DNA from 4 places in the Streptomyces sp. NPDC049915 genome. Region 1 is predicted to be linked to each of the others. Evidence: riboswitches for the same ligand, from Rfam matches in the RefSeq annotation. Region 1 holds a riboswitch; each other region holds the start of a gene.

The links. A riboswitch is a leader RNA that binds a small molecule or an ion and turns the genes downstream of it on or off. The one in region 1 is predicted to bind cyclic di-AMP.
Positions count from the first base shown of each region.
Region 2: linked by a shared signal. The riboswitch ahead of AB0J12_RS07710 (transglycosylase family protein) and the one ahead of AB0J12_RS31430 (transglycosylase SLT domain-containing protein) in region 1 are both predicted to bind cyclic di-AMP.
Region 3: linked by a shared signal. The riboswitch ahead of AB0J12_RS32690 (M23 family metallopeptidase) and the one ahead of AB0J12_RS31430 (transglycosylase SLT domain-containing protein) in region 1 are both predicted to bind cyclic di-AMP.
Region 4: linked by a shared signal. The riboswitch ahead of AB0J12_RS22960 (M23 family metallopeptidase) and the one ahead of AB0J12_RS31430 (transglycosylase SLT domain-containing protein) in region 1 are both predicted to bind cyclic di-AMP.

Region 1 covers NZ_JBFAMH010000025.1:39,067-43,381, reverse strand. Annotated here, with positions in the region: gene fahA (fumarylacetoacetase) at 1-416, opposite strand, end outside; partial or broken gene AB0J12_RS31440 (ATP-grasp domain-containing protein) at 657-1,026, shown strand; gene AB0J12_RS31435 (HAD family hydrolase) at 1,094-1,900, shown strand; gene AB0J12_RS31430 (transglycosylase SLT domain-containing protein) at 1,910-2,404, opposite strand; cyclic di-AMP (ydaO/yuaA leader) riboswitch at 2,410-2,592, opposite strand; gene AB0J12_RS31425 (polyprenyl synthetase family protein) at 3,170-4,180, shown strand.
Region 2 covers NZ_JBFAMH010000004.1:82,813-87,127, forward strand. Annotated here, with positions in the region: gene eno (phosphopyruvate hydratase) at 1-735, opposite strand, end outside; gene AB0J12_RS07710 (transglycosylase family protein) at 1,016-1,729, opposite strand; cyclic di-AMP (ydaO/yuaA leader) riboswitch at 1,733-1,903, opposite strand; gene AB0J12_RS07715 (transglycosylase family protein) at 2,087-3,196, opposite strand; gene AB0J12_RS07720 (cytochrome P450) at 3,324-4,315, opposite strand, start outside.
Region 3 covers NZ_JBFAMH010000028.1:2,038-6,352, forward strand. Annotated here, with positions in the region: gene AB0J12_RS32680 (PrsW family intramembrane metalloprotease) at 1-304, shown strand, start outside; gene AB0J12_RS32685 (aldo/keto reductase) at 348-1,292, opposite strand; gene AB0J12_RS32690 (M23 family metallopeptidase) at 1,437-2,471, opposite strand; cyclic di-AMP (ydaO/yuaA leader) riboswitch at 2,483-2,639, opposite strand; gene AB0J12_RS32695 (PP2C family protein-serine/threonine phosphatase) at 2,880-3,944, opposite strand.
Region 4 covers NZ_JBFAMH010000013.1:77,618-81,932, reverse strand. Annotated here, with positions in the region: gene AB0J12_RS22965 (pitrilysin family protein) at 1-1,377, shown strand, start outside; cyclic di-AMP (ydaO/yuaA leader) riboswitch at 1,613-1,766, shown strand; gene AB0J12_RS22960 (M23 family metallopeptidase) at 1,779-2,522, shown strand; gene AB0J12_RS22955 (GntR family transcriptional regulator) at 2,764-3,456, shown strand; gene AB0J12_RS22950 (HPr family phosphocarrier protein) at 3,651-3,932, opposite strand; gene AB0J12_RS22945 (GNAT family N-acetyltransferase) at 4,113-4,315, shown strand, end outside.

The DNA.
Region 1 (4,315 bases):
TCGGCGGCGTCGGGGCGGAAGATCTGGCCGACGTTCCGGGCGTGGTTCTCGGAGGCGTAGAAGTCGACGTAGTCCGCGACCTCGAAGGGCAGGTGCAGGGTCACCGAGGACAGAGGGTGGAAGAACGGTTCGACGGCCTCGCGGTGCGAGGGCACCGTGACCCACGCCTTCAGCGCACGCCGCACGTCGGACCAGGCGGTGCGGCCGGCGGCGAGGAGTGGGTTAAGCGAGGGCTGGGCGAGCAGCGCGGCATAGGGGGAGCCGAGCGCCATCGCCGCCGCGCCCGCGTCGAGCACGTGGTCGCCGAGCCGGACACCGACCCGCCGCTCGGCCGGAGAACCGGCCGGCGAGAAGACGCCGTACGGAAGGTTGTGCGCACCGAAGGGGTCGCCCTCGGAGACGTCGAAGGGGGGCATGCGGTGCCGCCTCGCTTTCGTGCACGTCGGACACGGCACCAGGGCCGTGCGATCCAGGTGGTCGCGGCACACGTTACGGCTGAGGCGGCTGTCTTGGGCAGTGTCTGAAGAGTCCGCAGTGTCCGTCATGTCCTTGTCGGGTGCCAATTCCGGCTCAGTGTCCTTGCGGGGAACCCGGACGGAGGGCATCCGTTCCGTCGGGGGACACGTGGGGGACCCGTGGCCTGCAGGGCCGCAAGCCTGCCGTTCCGGGCCGACCGTGAAATACCGCCCCTGATCGTGAAGTTCGGTCACTACCCACTGCACCACGGCGGTGCCGGGGCGATCCGCGGTCTGGGGCGTCCGGGCGTGCCCATGGACGCGATCACCGAGGACTCGTGCACCCCGGCCGCCGCCTCCCGTTATCCGCGGCGCGCGTTCGTGTGGCCGACGACGGGCGCGGAGGAGGCGGGACACCTGGTCGAAGGGCTGCTGCGGACCGGGCGCCGGACCGGACGGCCGACCGTGCTGATTGTGACCGGCGAGCATGCACGGGCTGCACGAGCTGTGCGCGGAACACGGCGTCCCCGGCCCGGCGGCCGCGTTCCCGCGGTCGTACGACGACAGCGTGGCCTGCGCACCGGAGGCGTCGGATCGGGCGGTGAACGGGTGACCTGCGGGGTCCGTATTCTCTGATCATGGCCGCACCCCTCGCATATGCCCTCATCGCCACTGACCTGGACGGAACGCTGCTGCGCGGCGACGACACGCTCTCCGACCGGTCCCGGGCCGCGCTCGCACGGGTGGCGGACGCCGGTGCCCTGCACCTGGTGGTGACGGGCCGCCCGGCGCCCCGGGTGCGGCCGCTGCTGGAGGACCTCGGCTGCACGGGGCTCGCGGTGTGCGGCCAGGGCGCGCAGGTGTACGACGCGGGGGCCGGCCGTCTGCTGTGGTCGGTGACCCTCGACCGGGAGCTGGCCGAGACCGCGCTCGGCAAGATCGAGGCCGAGGTGGGAGAGGTGTACGCCGCCGTCGACCAGGACGGCGTGGACGGGCTGACGCTGATCGAGCCCGGCTACCGGATGCCGCACCCGACGCTGCCGGCGGTGCGGGTCGGGCGGCGCGACGATCTGTGGGGCGAGCCGATCAGCAAGGTGCTGCTGCGCCATCCCGAGCTGTCCGACGACGAGCTGGCGGCGACGGCGCGCGCGGTGGTCGGTTCGCTGGCGATGGTCACCATGTCGGGGCCGGGGACCGTGGAGCTGCAGCCGTGCGGTGTCACCAAGGCGACGGGGCTCGCGCGGGCGGCCGACCATCTCGGGTTGAGCGCCGGGGGGGCCCTCGCGTTCGGGGACATGCCCAACGACATCCCGATGTTCGCCTGGGCCGCCCGCGGGGTGGCCATGGCCAACGCCCATCCGGAGCTGAAGGCCGTGGCCGACGAGGTCACCTTGTCGAACGAGGACGACGGCATCGCCGTCGTCCTCGAACGACTCTTCGGGTGAGGCAGTGGCTCAGTACGCGCTGAACACGTTGTCGATCGAGCCGTAGCGGGCGGCCGCGTAGTTGCAGGCCGCGGTGATGTTGGCGATCGGGTCGTACGGGTCCATGGAGGTGCCGGACACGTGGTAGGCGAGGAACGTCGGGTCGATCACCTGGAGCAGGCCCTTGGACGGGGTACCGGCGGCCGCGTTGGAGTCCCACAGGTTGATGGCGGCGGGGTTGCCCGAGGACTCGCGGATGATGTTGCGGTAGATCCCGTCGTAGGTGCCCGGGATGCCGCGCTGGGACATGATGTCCAGCGACTGGCGGATCCAGCCGTCGAGGGTGTTCGGGTAGACCGAGTTGGCGGCCGTGATCACGGTGGCGCTGGTGGCCGGGGTGGCCGCGGAGGCGCTGGTCGCGCCGAAGAGCGGCAGCGCGAGGGCGGCGGCACCGGTGCCGGCGACGGCGAGGGTGCGGACGAGGCGGGACGTGCGGGTGCGGCGGTGCTGACCGGCAGCAGGCATGGCGAACTTCCTCTCCGGCGCCTACGAGGTGAGCTGTCGGGTTCGGGCTGGAGATGCCCGGCCGGCCGCGGATGCGGCACGGCTTCACCCCGAGCCGGTCCGGGGCGTCGTCGGGGCGACGACGTCCGGTTCGGCGACTTACCTGGGTCCCCCGCTCCTGCCGTACACGGATGAGTTGGTCCGATGGTGGATGCCGGACGGCGGCAGGATTAGGCGTCCATCCGACAGGCCGGGAAGTTATGCGAGAGCACATGCCGGGAACAAGTACTGGTTTCACCTATCGCCCTGGTTGACCTTGGTCGGGCTGTTTGGGGTGCTTGATCCTTTGCGATCGCCAAGCCTCAACTCGCTTGTGGGGACTGGCGAAATGCGGGGCAGACGCATCGGGGGCCGGTGAGGGGCGCGCGTGACCCAATTCACTGGTGTCACAGCTGCAACACATTTGCCGCCAACGTGACTAAGGCGAATCGGCTGATTAATTACGGCAAAACGGGCAGTCGGGTCGTGTTGTGACGCGGTGGGGCGGGGTGGTTCACGGAGGGTGGGGGGTGGTCTTCGCGACGCGAGCATGGTTGATATCGGTACTTTTCAACTGATCAGATGTGATCGATAAACATATCGGGCGTGATCCGATACCGCCTGGCCTGTAACCGTGGGCGCTATCGGTGATCGAAACGTGACCGGATACGCTGACTTGAGTGATGGCAGCGACCTATCGACAAACCGTGTAATCGCCTACCGGCACCAGCAGACAGGAGACCCCTCGTGACCGTCGTCGGGCCGTTCGGGCTTAGCGTGCGGGACCAGGCTCTCGAGGCCGATGTCCAGGCCGGATTGGCGGCTGTCGAGGAAGGGCTGCTCGAGGCCACCAAGAGCGAGGTTCCCTTCATCACGGAGGCCGCGCAGCACCTGGTGCGGGCGGGCGGGAAGCGGTTCCGGCCGCTGCTCGTGATGCTGGCGGCGCAGTTCGGCGACCCGTATGCGCCGGGCGTCGTCCCGTCGGCGGTCGTGGTCGAGCTGACCCACCTGGCGACGCTGTACCACGACGACGTCATGGACGAGGCCGCCGTACGGCGTGGCGTGCCCAGCGCGAACACCCGGTGGGGTAACTCGGTCGCCGTACTGACCGGCGACTTTCTCTTCGCGCGGGCCTCGCAGATCCTCGCCGACCTCGGGCCCGAGGCGGTGCGGGTGCAGGCACTGGCGTTCGAGCGGCTGGTCACCGGGCAGATCCTGGAGACCGCGGGGCCGCAGGACGGGCGCGACCCGGTCGACCACTACCTCGAGGTGCTCGGCGGCAAGACGGGCTCGCTGGTGGCGGTGTCGTGCCGGTTCGGCGCGATGATGTCCGGCGCCGACGAGACGGTCGTGGACGTGCTGACCCAGTACGGGGAGCGGCTGGGCGTCGCCTTCCAGCTGGCCGACGACGTGCTCGACATCGCCTCCGACTCGCACGAGTCCGGCAAGACGCCGGGAACGGATCTTCGCGAGGGCATCCCGACGCTGCCGGTGCTGCGGCTGCGGGAGCGGGCCGAGCGCCTGGGACTGCCGGAGGACCGGGCGCTGTGCGAGCTGCTGGACTCCGATCTGAGCGACGACGCGCGACACGCGGAGGCGCTGACCGCGCTGCGGGCGCACCCCGCGCTGGAGCAGGCGCGGCGCGACACGGTCCGGTACGCCGAGGAGGCGCGGGCGGCGCTGGCGCCGCTGCGGGAGTGCGGCGCCAAGGCGGCGCTGATGGAGCTGTGCGACGCGGTGGTGCACCGGGCGGGCTGACGGAAGCACCGGGCCGGCCGACGGAATCCGTCCGGACCGTTCCCTCTTCTGCGGGCGACGGCCCCACCCCTGGGTGGAGCCCGAACCCCCGCCCCGTAGCTCCCCAGGTCCCCACCTCCCCTAGGGGTAGGGGGA
Region 2 (4,315 bases), on a different contig from region 1:
CGCGGCCACGTCGAGGGCGAGGGCGATCTGCTCGCCGGGGGTGTAGCCGGCCTCCTTGATCGCCTCGAGGATGAGGTCGAGGGCCTCGCGGTTGGAGCCGAGGTTCGGGGCGAAGCCGCCCTCGTCGCCGAGGCCGGTGGCCAGGCCCTTGGACTTCAGGACCTTCTTCAGGGTGTGGTAGACCTCGGCGCCCCAGCGCAGGGCCTCGGAGAAGGACTCCGCGCCGATCGGGGCGATCATGAACTCCTGGATGTCCACGTTGGAGTCGGCGTGCGAGCCGCCGTTCAGGATGTTCATCATCGGCACCGGCAGCAGGTGCGCGTTCGGGCCGCCCAGGTAGCGGAACAGCGGCAGGTCGCTGGCCTCGGAGGCGGCGTGGGCGACGGCGAGGGAGACGCCGAGGATGGCGTTGGCGCCCAGCGAGCCCTTGTTGTCGGTGGCGTCCAGGTCGAACATGGCCTGGTCGATCAGACGCTGCTCGGTGGCGTCGTAGCCGACCAGCTCCGGGCCGATCTGCTCGATGACGGCCAGCACGGCCTTCTCGACACCCTTGCCCTGGTAACGGCTGGCGTCGCCGTCACGCAGCTCGATGGCCTCGAAGGCGCCCGTCGAGGCGCCGGACGGAACGGCGGCACGCCCGGTGCTGCCGTCGTCGAGGCCGACCTCGACCTCGACCGTGGGGTTGCCTCGGGAGTCCAGGATTTCCCGGGCTACGACGACGTCGATGGACGGCACGAGCATCTCCTTCGTGGATGTGACGCTGAAAGTGCGGGGCTGGTGAGCCTTGCGACTAGAGCCTAACCGCCCCGGGGCCATCGGCCAGCCGACCGCCCGGCCCGTGGACAGACAGACCGTACCCATTGTTCACCGTCGGAACAAAGGGGGGTGGCGTTCTGGCTGAATATCCGGCGAACCAGCGGCAGACAAAACCCCGCCCCGGTGCGTACGGGGGAACACGCACCGGGGCGGGGAGCCCGTGGGGACGGGGAGCGGCCCTTGGTCTGCCGGCTGCCGCTTACTTCAGGTGCAGCTGCTGGCCCGGGTAGATCAGGTCGGCGTCCTGGACGATGTCCTTGTTCAGGTCGAACAGCTTCTTCCAGCCGCCGGCGACCTTGTGCTTCTCGGCGATGGAGCTGAGGGTGTCGCCCTTGACGACCTTGTACTCGCCGTCGCCCTTCTTGACCTTCTTGCCGGTCGGGGTGGTGACGGTCTTCGAGCTCTGCTTCTTCTGCGACTGCGCCGGGCGCTCGCTGGAGCGGGAGGCGCTCTGCTGCTCGGTGGAGCGCGTCGTGGTGGCGCCCTGGGAGGACGAGCCGCTGCTCTGGGAGGAGCTCGAGGAGGCGCCGCCTTCGTTGGGGGTGCTCGACAGGCCCGTGCCGCAGACCGGCCAGGCGCCCTTGCCCTGGGAGGCGAGGACCTTCTCGGCGACCTGGATCTGCTGCGCCTTGCTGGCCTGGTTGGCCTGCGGGGCGTAGGCGGTACCGCCGTACGCGGCCCAGGTGGAGGCGGAGAACTGCAGGCCGCCGTAGTAACCGTTGCCGGTGTTGATGGACCAGTTGCCGCCGGACTCGCACTGGGCGACCGCGTCCCACTCGGAGGTGGTGGCGGCGGAGGCGTTGCCGGCCGCCATCAGCGGAGCGGCGACGGCGGCACCGGTGACACCGGCGATCGCGATGGCGCGGGTGGCCTTGGAGGGACGACGGTGCTTGCCCTTGCCGGAAAACAGCATGGTGGATCCCCTCACCGACGCCTGCGAGGTGAGCTGTCGGGTTCGGGCCGGTTGAGTTGCCCGGCCACCCCTCCCCTGGAGGAGGTGTGGCTTCACCCCTAGCCGCTCCGGCTCAACTGCCGGGCACGGCACTTACCTTGGGTCCCCCGCTCCTGCCTGCGGCGCGTTAAGCGACGACTGTTCCCGTGCGGCCGCTGGCAGGATTCGGCGTTGCGGCCGGCCGGGGCTCGCGGTGGCGAGCGGTCATGACCGTAGACAGGCGATCGGCCGAATTTCAAAGACGATCACGGCTTCTGAGACTCATCCCACACTTTCACCAAAGCGGACATTAGTCTCGAAACGGGGCGTCAACTCCCGCTACTTTTCGCCCGTTTCGCCACCGACAAGCAGTGTCTGACCGGGCACGATGTGGCTCGGGTCGGCACCGATCGCGTCCTGGTTCTCCGCGTACAGAGCGCGCCACCCGCCCGCGACGCCAAGGGAGTCGGCGATGGACGTGAGGCTGTCCCCGTCGCGCACGGTGTAGCGCGAGGCGTGCCGGCCCGAGGCGGGCGCCGCGCTCGCTTCGGTCGCGTCCTCCTGTGCGCTGACGCCGCGGTGGCGGCCACCGCCGTCGAGGGCGCCGGTGTCGACGAGCCCCGAATCCCCGACGATCTGACGCAGGTTGTCCGGATCGTCGCCGTTTGCGGCACCGGTGGAGGCACTGTCGGACGGCTGCGAGGTGCCGGGCTCCGCACTTCCGGACGCACCGGCCTTGCCGGCACCGCCCGCGGACGGGGTGGTGGACGACAGGCCGTCAGAGGGCTGCGCGGGGCTGCCCGCGGAGGGAGCACCGGCCGCCGTACCGGAGGGCGTACCGGAGGAGTCGGGCAAGCCGGGCGAGTCCACCGAACCGGAGGTTCCGGATGATCCGGAGGTATCGGTGGATCCGGAGGTACCGGCCGAACCGGAGGAGTCGGGCGAACCGGTGGACCCGCTGGAGCCGGAGGAGTCCGAGCCGGAGGAGTCCGATCCGGCGGTAGCGCCGGCGGAGGCCGAGCCGCCGCCCGACGTGTCGCCCGGTACGCCCGTGTCGACGTCGGGTGCGGAGGTGTCGGCGGACAGGCCCGACGTCAGCCCGCACAGCGTCCAGTGGCCGACGCCCTGGTCGGCGAGGACCTTCTCGGCGACGGCTATCTGCTGCGAGCGGCTGGCGAGGTCGGGGCGGGCCGCGTACTCCAGGCCGCCGTGGCCCTCCCAGTCCTCCTGCGACAGGTGCAGGCCGCCGTACAGCCCGATTCCGGGGTTGTCGCTCCAGCGGCCGCCGCTCTCGCACTCGGCCACCTTGTCCCACGTCGTGCCGTCGGCCGCGTGGGCGCTCGCCGCGCCGAGCAGCGGGATGGCGATGGCGGAGCCGGTCACTCCGGCCGCGACGAGGAGTGCCGGAGCCTGACGGGGGCGACGGTGTCGACCGTTCCCGGGGAGCATGCGGTGACCTTTCGCGAGACAGCAGTGACCGGCGCGGCGCCTTGAGTCAATGGCGTCGCGCTGACGAGTGAACGTATCGGCAGACGATCGTCAGTCACAAGTTCATGCCGCGCAGATCACGTGAAGATCACAAAGTTGAAGAGGTGTCATTTTCCTGTGTGCCCTCGGGCGTGAACACCACGGGCAATTGCCGCAGCCCCCGCATGATGAGACCGCCACGCCAGCGCAAGTCGGCCGGTTCCGCGCCCAGTTGGAGGTCGGGCAGCCGGGTGAGCAGGGTGGCGAGGGCGGCCTGGCCCTCCAGGCGGGCCAGCGGGGCGCCCAGGCAGTAGTGGATGCCGTGGCCGTAGCCGAGGTGCTGGTTGTCACGCCGGGCGAGGTCCAGCACGTCCGGCCCGGGGAAGCGCTCCGGATCGCGGTCGGCGGCGGCCAGGACGACGAGGACGGGGTCACCGGGGGCGATGGCCTGCCCGCCGATGCTCAGCGGCTCGGTGGCGAACCGCCAGGTCGCCAGCTCCACCGGGCCGTCGAAGCGCAGGAGTTCCTCCACGCCGGTCTCCAGCAGCGCGCGTTCGCCCCGGGCGAGGGAGTCCTGCAGCCGGTGCCGCTGCTCGGGGTGGGTGAGCAGGGCGTAGGTGCCGTTGCCGATGAGGTTGACGGTCGTCTCGAAACCGGCGAACAGCAGGATGAACGCCATCGCCGCGGCCTCGTTCTCGGTGAGGTGCTCGCCGTGGTCCGAGGCGCGGATCAGGCCGGAGATCAGATCTTCGCCGGGGGCGGCTTCGGCGGGCAGGGCCTGCCGCTTCCTGTGGATCAGCTCGGCGAGGTAGCCGCGCATCTTCTTCACCGACCGGGCGACCCCGCCCCGCGGCCCTCCCCCGTGCCGGATCATCATCCCGGCCCAGTCCCGGAAGTCGTCCTGGTCCTCACGGGGGACGCCGAGCAGGTCGCAGATGGCGTAGATGGGCAGCGGGAAGGCGAACTCGTGGATGAGGTCGGCGGATCCCTTGTGCGCGAACTGGTCGATGAGGTGGTCGGTGAGCTCCTGCACGCGCGGCGCGAACTCCGCGACCCGGCGGGGCGTGAACGCCTTGCTGACCAGGCGCCGCAGCCGGGTGT
Region 3 (4,315 bases), on a different contig from region 1:
GTCTCTGGCGTTCCTGCGGCACCGGGGCCGCCTCGGCCGCGCCGGCGCCGACTTCGTCGTACGGGAGAGGGAGCTGCTGAACGAGGTGTGGCGGCTGCGGGCGCTCGCCCGGCCGGCGCTGGAGTACGCGGCCCGGGCTGCCGCGCCCCCGGTACCGGTGATGCAGCCCTGGCCCGCGCAGCCGTGGCCCGGTCCCGGGGCGGCCCGGCCGCATCCGCCGTACGCCGGACAGGCGGGGTACGCGGGACACGCCGGTTACGGAGCCCATCCGGCGCATCCGGCATACAACCCCTACCGGTCATAGCAACCGCAACCGTCAACGCGCCGCGGACGCCGGAGAGCGTCGGTCAGGCCGACGCCCGCGTCAGCCGTGCCAGCTCCACGTCCGTCAGGGTCAGCTCCGCCACGCCCAGCAGCGCCGGGAGCTGGTCCGTGGTGCGGGCCGAGGCGATGGGGGCGGCGACCGTCGGCTGCGCGGCGAGCCAGGCGAGGGCGGCCGTGGCCACGGGGACGTCATGAGCCTGGGCGACCTCGTCCAGAGCGGTGAGGACCGCGCGGCCGCGCTCGGAGTTCAGGTGCTGCGCGGCGCCGCCCGCCCGCGGGCTGTCCACGCTCGCCCCGGGCCGGTACTTGCCGGTGAGGAAGCCGGAGGCCAGCGCGTAGTACGGGACGGCGGCGAGGCCGGCGCCGGCGGCGACGTCCTGGAGGTCGCCCTCGTAGGTGTCGCGCGAGACGAGGTTGTAGTGCGGCTGGAGCGCCACGTACCGGGCGAGGCCCTCGCGGTCGGAGAACTCCAGGGAGGCCCGCAGGCGCTCGGCGGAGATGTTGGAGGCGGCGATATGGCGGACCTTGCCGGCCTTCACCAGCTCGTCCAGGGCGCCGATGATCTCCTCGACCGGCACGTCGGGCTGGTCGTAGTGGGTGTAGTAGAGGTCGATGTGGTCGGTGCCGAGGCGGCGCAGGGAGGCGTCGGCGGCGGCCTCGATGTTCGCCGCGCTCAGTCCCCGGTACTCGGGGTGCTGGCTGACCTTGGTGGCGATGACGACGTCGTCGCGGTTGCCGCGGGCCTTGATCCAGCTGCCGATGATCGTCTCGGACTCCCCGCCCTGGTTGCCCTCGACCCAGGCGGAGTAGGCGTCGGCGGTGTCGATGAAGTTGCCGCCGGCGGCGGTGTAGGCGTCGAGGACGGCGAAGGAGGTCGTCTCGTCGGCGGTCCAGCCGAAGACGTTGCCGCCGAGGGCGAGCGGGAAGACCTCGAGGTGGGACGCACCGAGCTTGCGAAGAGCAGTCATGCTCCGTTTCAACACCCCGGCGTCATCGACCCATTCCGCACGGAAACCAACAACGTGCCAACAAGTCGGCGCACACGAACCGGCAGCCCTGACGTCGGGGGGTGTGCCGTCAGGACCGCCGGGGATCGGGAGCCGGGCGAGGTGTCAGGGGTTGAGGCCCTTGTCCTGCAGCCACGCCATGGGATCGATGCCGGAGGCCTGCCCGTCGGGGTGCACCTCCAGGTGCAGGTGCGGGCCGGTGACGTTGCCGGTGGCGCCCACGCGGCCGATGACGTCCCCGGTGGCGACCTTCTGCCCGACGCTGACGCTGATCGACGACTGGTGGCAGAACCACAGCTCGGTGCCGTCGTCGAGGGTGAGGATCGTGCGGTAGCCGTAGGAACCGGCCCAGCCCGCCTCGGTGATGGTGCCGCTGTGGATGGCCTTGATCAGCGTGCCGGTGGGAGCGGCGAAGTCCAGGCCGGTGTGGTAGCCGGAGGACCACATGGAGCCGGCCTGCCCGAAGCGCGAGGTGAGGGTGTACGAGGAGGTCGGCAGCGCGTACTGCTTGGCGAGCTCGGCGAGGCGCTCGGCCTCGGCCTTCTTCTTCGCCTCCTCCTCCGCCTTCTCCTTCGCGGCGGCGGCCTTGGCGGCGGCCTCCTTCTCGGCCTGCGCTGCGGCCTCGGCGGCCTGCTTGACGACAGCGGCCTCGGCGGCGGCCTGCGCCTTGACGTCGACCTGGACCTGCTGCGACTCGGCCTGCGCCATGATCCGGTTGCGCAGCGCCTCACCGGCGCCGGCGGCCTGCTGCCCGTCGTCGTCGGAGGTGACGCCGATGTCGGTGAGCGGGGTGGCGGAGCCCTGGGGCCGGTCGTCCTCGTGGTCGGAGATGAGCGAGCCGACCGAGGGGAGGTCGGGCATGGAGATGGAGACCGGCGGCTTGCCGGTCTGCGCGCTGGCCATGCCGCCCGCGCCGACGGCGGCGATGACGCCGACGCCGAGCACGGTGGAGCTGCGGGCGAGTCCGCCGCGCTGCTTGGCGACGCGGTGCCGGCCACGGACGGAACGGACGGACTCCTCGGTGGGATTCCACTCCTCCCAAGGGCCCTCGTCGGTGCGGTGGCCGCCGTAGACCAAGGTCTCGGGGCCCTGCTGGTTCGGCACGGACGGGGCTGTCGGGGCAGGCCGGTTGGACGCCACGCGGGCGTACTCCTTTCCTTCCGTCTCGCCTACCGGGTTAGCTGACGGGTTCGGAGCAGGAAGGTCTCCTACGCGCGTATACCGGCCGTCGATCGACGGCGGCTGACGCGAGATTCACCCCAAAGTGGTGGTTCCCCGGTTCCCTACGGGATTCGGCGCGTGAGCACGGAGCCGTCTCTTGTGACGGCTGGGACGACCGCGCTGCGTTATCGAACGTTAATGACCCGGCAGCCGGATTCCAAGCCGTTCGTCTTGATCATTAACATTCTTGGCTTGGACTTTCACGCCATGACCGGCGCAAAAGGGGCGACTTGACCGCCCCTCAGGCGTCACGTCCAAAACCTTGTTTCGGTGATGGTGCATCAATTGTTATGCAGAGGGCGCTCATCCGCTCACGCATGGTGACCTTCACGGTCGGCGTACGGCGAGCAGCGCCATGTCGTCCGCCATGCCGCCGCCGGAGTGCCGCCGGACATCCTTCGCGACGGCGGCGAGCAGGGCGCCGGGCTCGGTGACGACACGTCCGGTGAGCCGCGCCTCGACGTCGTAGAAGCGGCCGTGGCGGTCGCGGCTCTCGGAGAGGCCGTCGGTGTACAGCAGCAGCGTGGCGCCGCCGGGAAGGGCGGCCAGTTCCGTGCGGTCGGGCCAGGGACCCAGCTCGCCCATGCCGAGCGGCAACGCGGGTTCGGCGGGCAGCAGCGTGCGCAGGGGGCCGTCGGCGTACAGCAGCACCGGCGGCGGATGGCCGCGGTTGAGGACGCGGACCACCCAGTCGCCGTGCGGGAGTTCGGCGAGGACGGCGGTGGTGAACCCCTCGAACGCGTCCAGCCCGTCGCGCCGGGCGCCCTCCCGGGCCAGCGCCTGCTCCAGCCGCTGGGCGACCGCCTCCAAGGTGGCCTCCTGCTCGGCGGCCTCCCGGAACGCCCCGATGACCACGGCCACGGCGGCGACCGCGCCCATCCCCTTGCCGCGCACGTCCCCGACGATCAGCCGGACGCCGAACGGGCTGTCCTGCACGGCGTACAGATCGCCGCCGATGAAGGCGTCGGCGCGGGCGGCCTCGTAGCAGGCGGCGATCTGGAACCCGCCGATCCGCTCGGCGGGTTCGGGCAGTACGGCGCGCTGGGCGGCCTCGGCGACCTCGCGCGCGGAGGCGAGCTGCTCGCTGCTGCGGCGCGCGAGGGCGTTGATCAGGACGGCCAGGACGGCGACCGTGGCGACCGTCACCAGCTCGGTGACGGCGTCGGTGTGCCAGACGATGCCGATCGTCAGGTGCAGGCCGAGCACGACGGCGACGGCGGCGAGCCCGGTGAGCGCGGTGCCGCGGCGGCTGTAGAGCGGGGCGGCGACCAGGGGCGCGGCGGTGAAGAAGGGGGCCGCGGTGAAGTCGGACGGGGTGCAGTAGTCGTAGACCGCGCCGGCGGCGATCAGCAGCGCCGGCAGGATGCGGACGAAGGCCCGCGCGACGGAGATCCTCCGGCCCTCCTCGGGCCGCGGCTCCGCACCGCCCCAGGGGCCTGCGTCGGGCACAGGGGCACCTGGCAGCCGCACGGGGGCACCGGGGGCGCGTACGCCGGGGCCGAGATCGAGGGCGGGGGCGCGTCCGTCGGCCTGGGGACCGGTGGCGCAGCCGCGGGCCGCGGAGCCGGTCCCGGCGTCGGGAACCCACTCGTCGGCCAGGGAGTCCCTCCCGGCCTCGGGAACGCGCCCGTCGGTTCGGGGGTACGGCCCGTCGTCCGTCGCGTCACCAAGCCGCACCGCTCGTCTCCCACCGTCCCTGCCGGTCGTCGTCCCGCCCGTCCAGGTTTTCCGGTGCGGGCGCGGGCGGCGAGCGGTGAGGGCCG
Region 4 (4,315 bases), on a different contig from region 1:
GCCACGATGGACTTCCACCCCCAGCCCCAGGCGGGCGAGGCCAGGCCGTGGGCTTTCCCGGCCCCCGAGCGCGGCACGCTCGACAACGGCCTGACGGTGCTGCGCTGCCACCGCCCCGGCCAGCAGGTCGTCGCCGTCGAGGTGCTCCTGGACGCGCCCCTGGACGCCGAGCCCGCCGGCCTGGACGGCGTCGCCACGATCATGGCGCGCGCCTTCTCCGAGGGCACGGACAAGCACTCCGCCGAGGAGTTCGCCGCCGAGCTGGAGCGCGCCGGCGCCACCCTCGACGCGCACGCCGACCACCCGGGCGTCCGCCTCAGCCTGGAGGTGCCCGCCTCACGGCTGGCCAAGGGCCTCGGCCTGCTCGCCGACGCCCTCAGGGCGCCCGCCTTCGCCGACAGCGAGATCGAACGGCTGGTGCGCAACCGCCTCGACGAGATCCCGCACGAGCTGGCCAGCCCGGCCCGCCGCGCCGCCAAGGAGATGTCCAAGGAGCTCTTCCCGGCGGACTCCCGCATGTCGCGCCCGCGTCAGGGCACCGAGGAGACGGTCGCAGCCGTCGACGCGGCCGCCGTACGCGCCTTCTACGAGCGGCACGTGCGCCCCGCCACCGCGACCGCGGTGGTCGTCGGCGATCTGACCGGCCTCGACCTCGACGACCTCCTCGGTGACACCGTGGGCGCCTGGACGGGCTCGCGCACCGAGCCGCGCCCCGTGCCCGCGGTGACCGCCGACGACACCGGCCGCGTCGTCATCGTCGACCGCCCCGGCGCCGTCCAGACGCAGCTGCTCATCGGCCGGATCGGCCCCGACCGGCACGACCGCGTGTGGCCCGCCCAGGTGCTCGGCACGTACTGCCTGGGCGGCACCCTCACCTCCCGCCTGGACCGCGTCCTGCGCGAGGAGAAGGGCTACACGTACGGCGTGCGCGCCTTCAGCCAGGTGCTGCGCTCCGCCCCCGACGGCACGGGCGCGGCGATGCTCGCCATCAGCGGCTCCGTGGACACGCCGAACACCGGTCCGGCGCTGCACGACCTCTTCACGGTGCTGCGCACCCTGGCGGCGGACGGCCTGACGGACGCCGAGCGCGACGTCGCCGTGCAGAACCTCGTCGGGGTGGCCCCGCTGAAGTACGAGACCGCGGCCGCCGTCGCGGGCACGCTCGCCGACCAGGTCGAGCAGCATCTGCCCGACGACTACCAGGCGACCCTGTACCGGCAGCTCGCCGCGACCGGCACCGTGGAGGCCACGGCGGCGGTCGTGAACGCCTTCCCCGTGAACCGTCTGGTGATCGTCCTGGTCGGGGACGCGGCGCAGATCAAGGAGCCCGTCGAGGCCCTCGGGATCGGCGACGTCACGGTGGTGAGCGCGGAGTAGCCGCACACGCGCGTGGGGCCCTGGTGTCTGACGGAGCACCAGGGCCCTTGCCGTGCCCCCGGGGCTGTTTGTGATTGAAGGCGCCGCATCCCACATATGCCCGAATTGGGGCGGAGGTTGCCTTTCTGGCCTGTGGGATGCGCTACAAAACGCCTGTTTCGTTTGAGGATTGAAGGTCGATCACCGTAGCTTCGTCCGGGCTGTCCGTCAGGCATAGCGCCGCACCCGCGGCACCGGACAGTCATCGCCGAGTCCCCGTACGGCGCGAGCCAGGGGAGCCGGGGACCCACACGTCCCTGGGGTGAATCGGGCGCCCGCGAGGGTGCTCGTAGGAGACCTTCCTGCTCCGAACCCGTCAGCTAACCCGGTAGGCGAGAGGGAAGGAAAGGACAAGCCACCACATGGCGTTCGTCAGCGCCACCGGGAAGCACCGTCGTCCCAGCCGGATGAAGCGCACCACCGCGCAGGCCGCCGGAATCGCCGCGCTCACCACCACCGGCGTCATCGGCACCCTCGCGGCCCCCGCCCTCGCCGCCGACACCTCCGCCGAGCAGACCGGTCTGCTCCCCGTGATCAGCGTCGACGACTCGCTCGCCGCCCAGATCGACGCCCAGGCGGAGGCCCAGAAGCAGGCCGCCGAGCAGAAGGCCATCGAGGAGGCCGCACGCGAGGCCGCCGCCGAGCGCGCCCACGAGGCCAAGGAGCGCGCCGCCCGTGAGGCCGAGCGCAAGCGCCTGACCACCTTCGTGGCCCCGATCGCGCACTCCTACGTCTCCACCGGTTACGAGGCCAGCAGCTCCCTGTGGTCCTCCGGCCACCACACCGGCATCGACTTCCACGCCGCCACCGGCACCACCGTGCACGCGGTGGGCTTCGGCACCGTCGTCGAGACCGGCTGGGGCGGCGCCTACGGCAACCAGATCGTCATCCGCATGCACGACGGCACGTACACCCAGTACGGGCACCTGTCGTCGATCGGTGTCGTGGTCGGCCAGCAGGTCGTCGCCGGCCAGCAGATCGGCCTGTCCGGCGCGACCGGCAACGTCACCGGCCCGCACCTGCACTTCGAGGCGCGCACCAGCCCCGAGTACGGCTCCGACATGGACCCGATCGCCTATCTGCGTGCGCACGGCGTGAACGTCTGACACCCGAGCACGGCACCCACTCCGGGAAGCCCCGGCGCATCGCGCCGGGGCTTTCTCCGTTTTCCGGCCCTTCGTCCCCGCCTCTTCATACCCGCCTCTTCGTCCCGGAGAACCCCGGCGAGGTGACCAAAAAATATCCATGGAATCCGGCCTGCCGTCGGAAATTCGGCCCCCTTGGAATAGAGTCACGGAACACGCGTCCATCGTCGGCGTTTCACGGGGATCAAGGCGGAGGTCGGACATGCGTATTCCGGCGCACTCGGTGTGCACGGCGATCCGGGACGACATCGTCGCCGGTGTCCATGAGCGCGGCAGCCGGCTCACCGAGGAACTCCTCGCCCGCCGGTACGGCGTCTCCCGGGTGCCCGTGCGGGAGGCGTTGCGCACCCTGGAGGCCGAGGGCTTCGTCGTGACGCGACGGCACGCGGGCGCGTGCGTGGCCGAGCCCACCGAGCAGGAAGCGGCCGACCTGCTGGAGATGCGGATGCTGCTGGAGCCGCTCGGTGTGGCGCGGGCCGCCCAGCGGCGTACCGAGGCGCATCTGAAGGTGCTGCGCGGCCTGGTGCGGCTCGGTCAGGACCGGGCCAGGCACGGAACCGGCGACGACCTGCGCTCCCTGGGCGGCTGGTTCCACGAGACGCTCGTCCAGGCGTGCGGCAGCCAGGCGCTGACCGCCACGCTCACTCAGCTGCGCCACAAGATCGCCTGGATGTACGCCGTGGAGCCGTCGGCCGACCCCGTCAGGTCCTGGGCCGAGCACGGCGCGATCGCGGACGCGGTGGCGCGCGGCGACGGGGAACGCGCGCGTGCGGTCGCCGCCCTGCACACCGAGCGTTCCACCGCCGCGTACCGGCTGCGCTTCTTCGGCGGAGACCGACCCGAGCGTGTGAGAAGTTCGCAACACCCCGTAAACACGTCGGGCCTACGGCATTAACACGCGCGCCGTATACAAAGAGAGGGATATGTGCGCCCGCTGAAAGGGGTGCCATTTTATCGGGCTCGCCTTTTCCCTCGTGCCGTCAATTTCCGTCCGCGTCGCCTCATGGTGGACGGGAAAAGCGAAGCCGCGCCGGCCCTGAAAGGACGACGCGGCTTCTTTTATGCGTGACTCGGACGGTCAGGCGTGACTCAGACGGTCTCGGGGAGCTCCTCGAGCCCCTCGGAGACCAGCTTCGCCAGACGGTCCAGGGCGGCGTCCGCGCCCTCGGCGTCGGAGGCGAGGACGATCTCCTCGCCACCCTGGGCGCCCAGGCCGAGGACGGCCAGCATGGAGGCCGCGTTGACCGGGGTGCCGCCGGCCTTGGCGATCGTCACCGGGACGCCTGCGGCCGTGGCGGCTCGGACGAAGATGGAGGCGGGGCGGGCATGGAGGCCCTCGGCCCAGCCGACGTTGACGCGGCGCTCAGCCATGTGTTGCTGCCCTTCAGTTTCTCAGGGTTGTCTAGACCAGTTTCCCATATGGTGAAGCATGCCCGGAGAGGTCCTGCGACCCCATCCGGACGCGATCACCGGGCCGCGGCCTCGACCCGGCATCCGTCCTCCACAGAGTGCCCCGCGCCGTTGTCGTACGCGAGCCGTACTCTGGGCCCCATGCAGAGCGCGTCGGACAGGCAGGAGTACCCCGCTCACTGGGAGGCCGACGTGGTGCTGCGCGACGGCGGCACCGCGCGGATCCGCCCCATCACCGTCGATGACGCGGACCGCTTGGTCAGCTTCTACGAGCAGGTGTCGGACGAGTCGAAGTACTACCGCTTCTTCGCGCCCTACCCGCGTCTGTCCGCGAAGGACGTCCA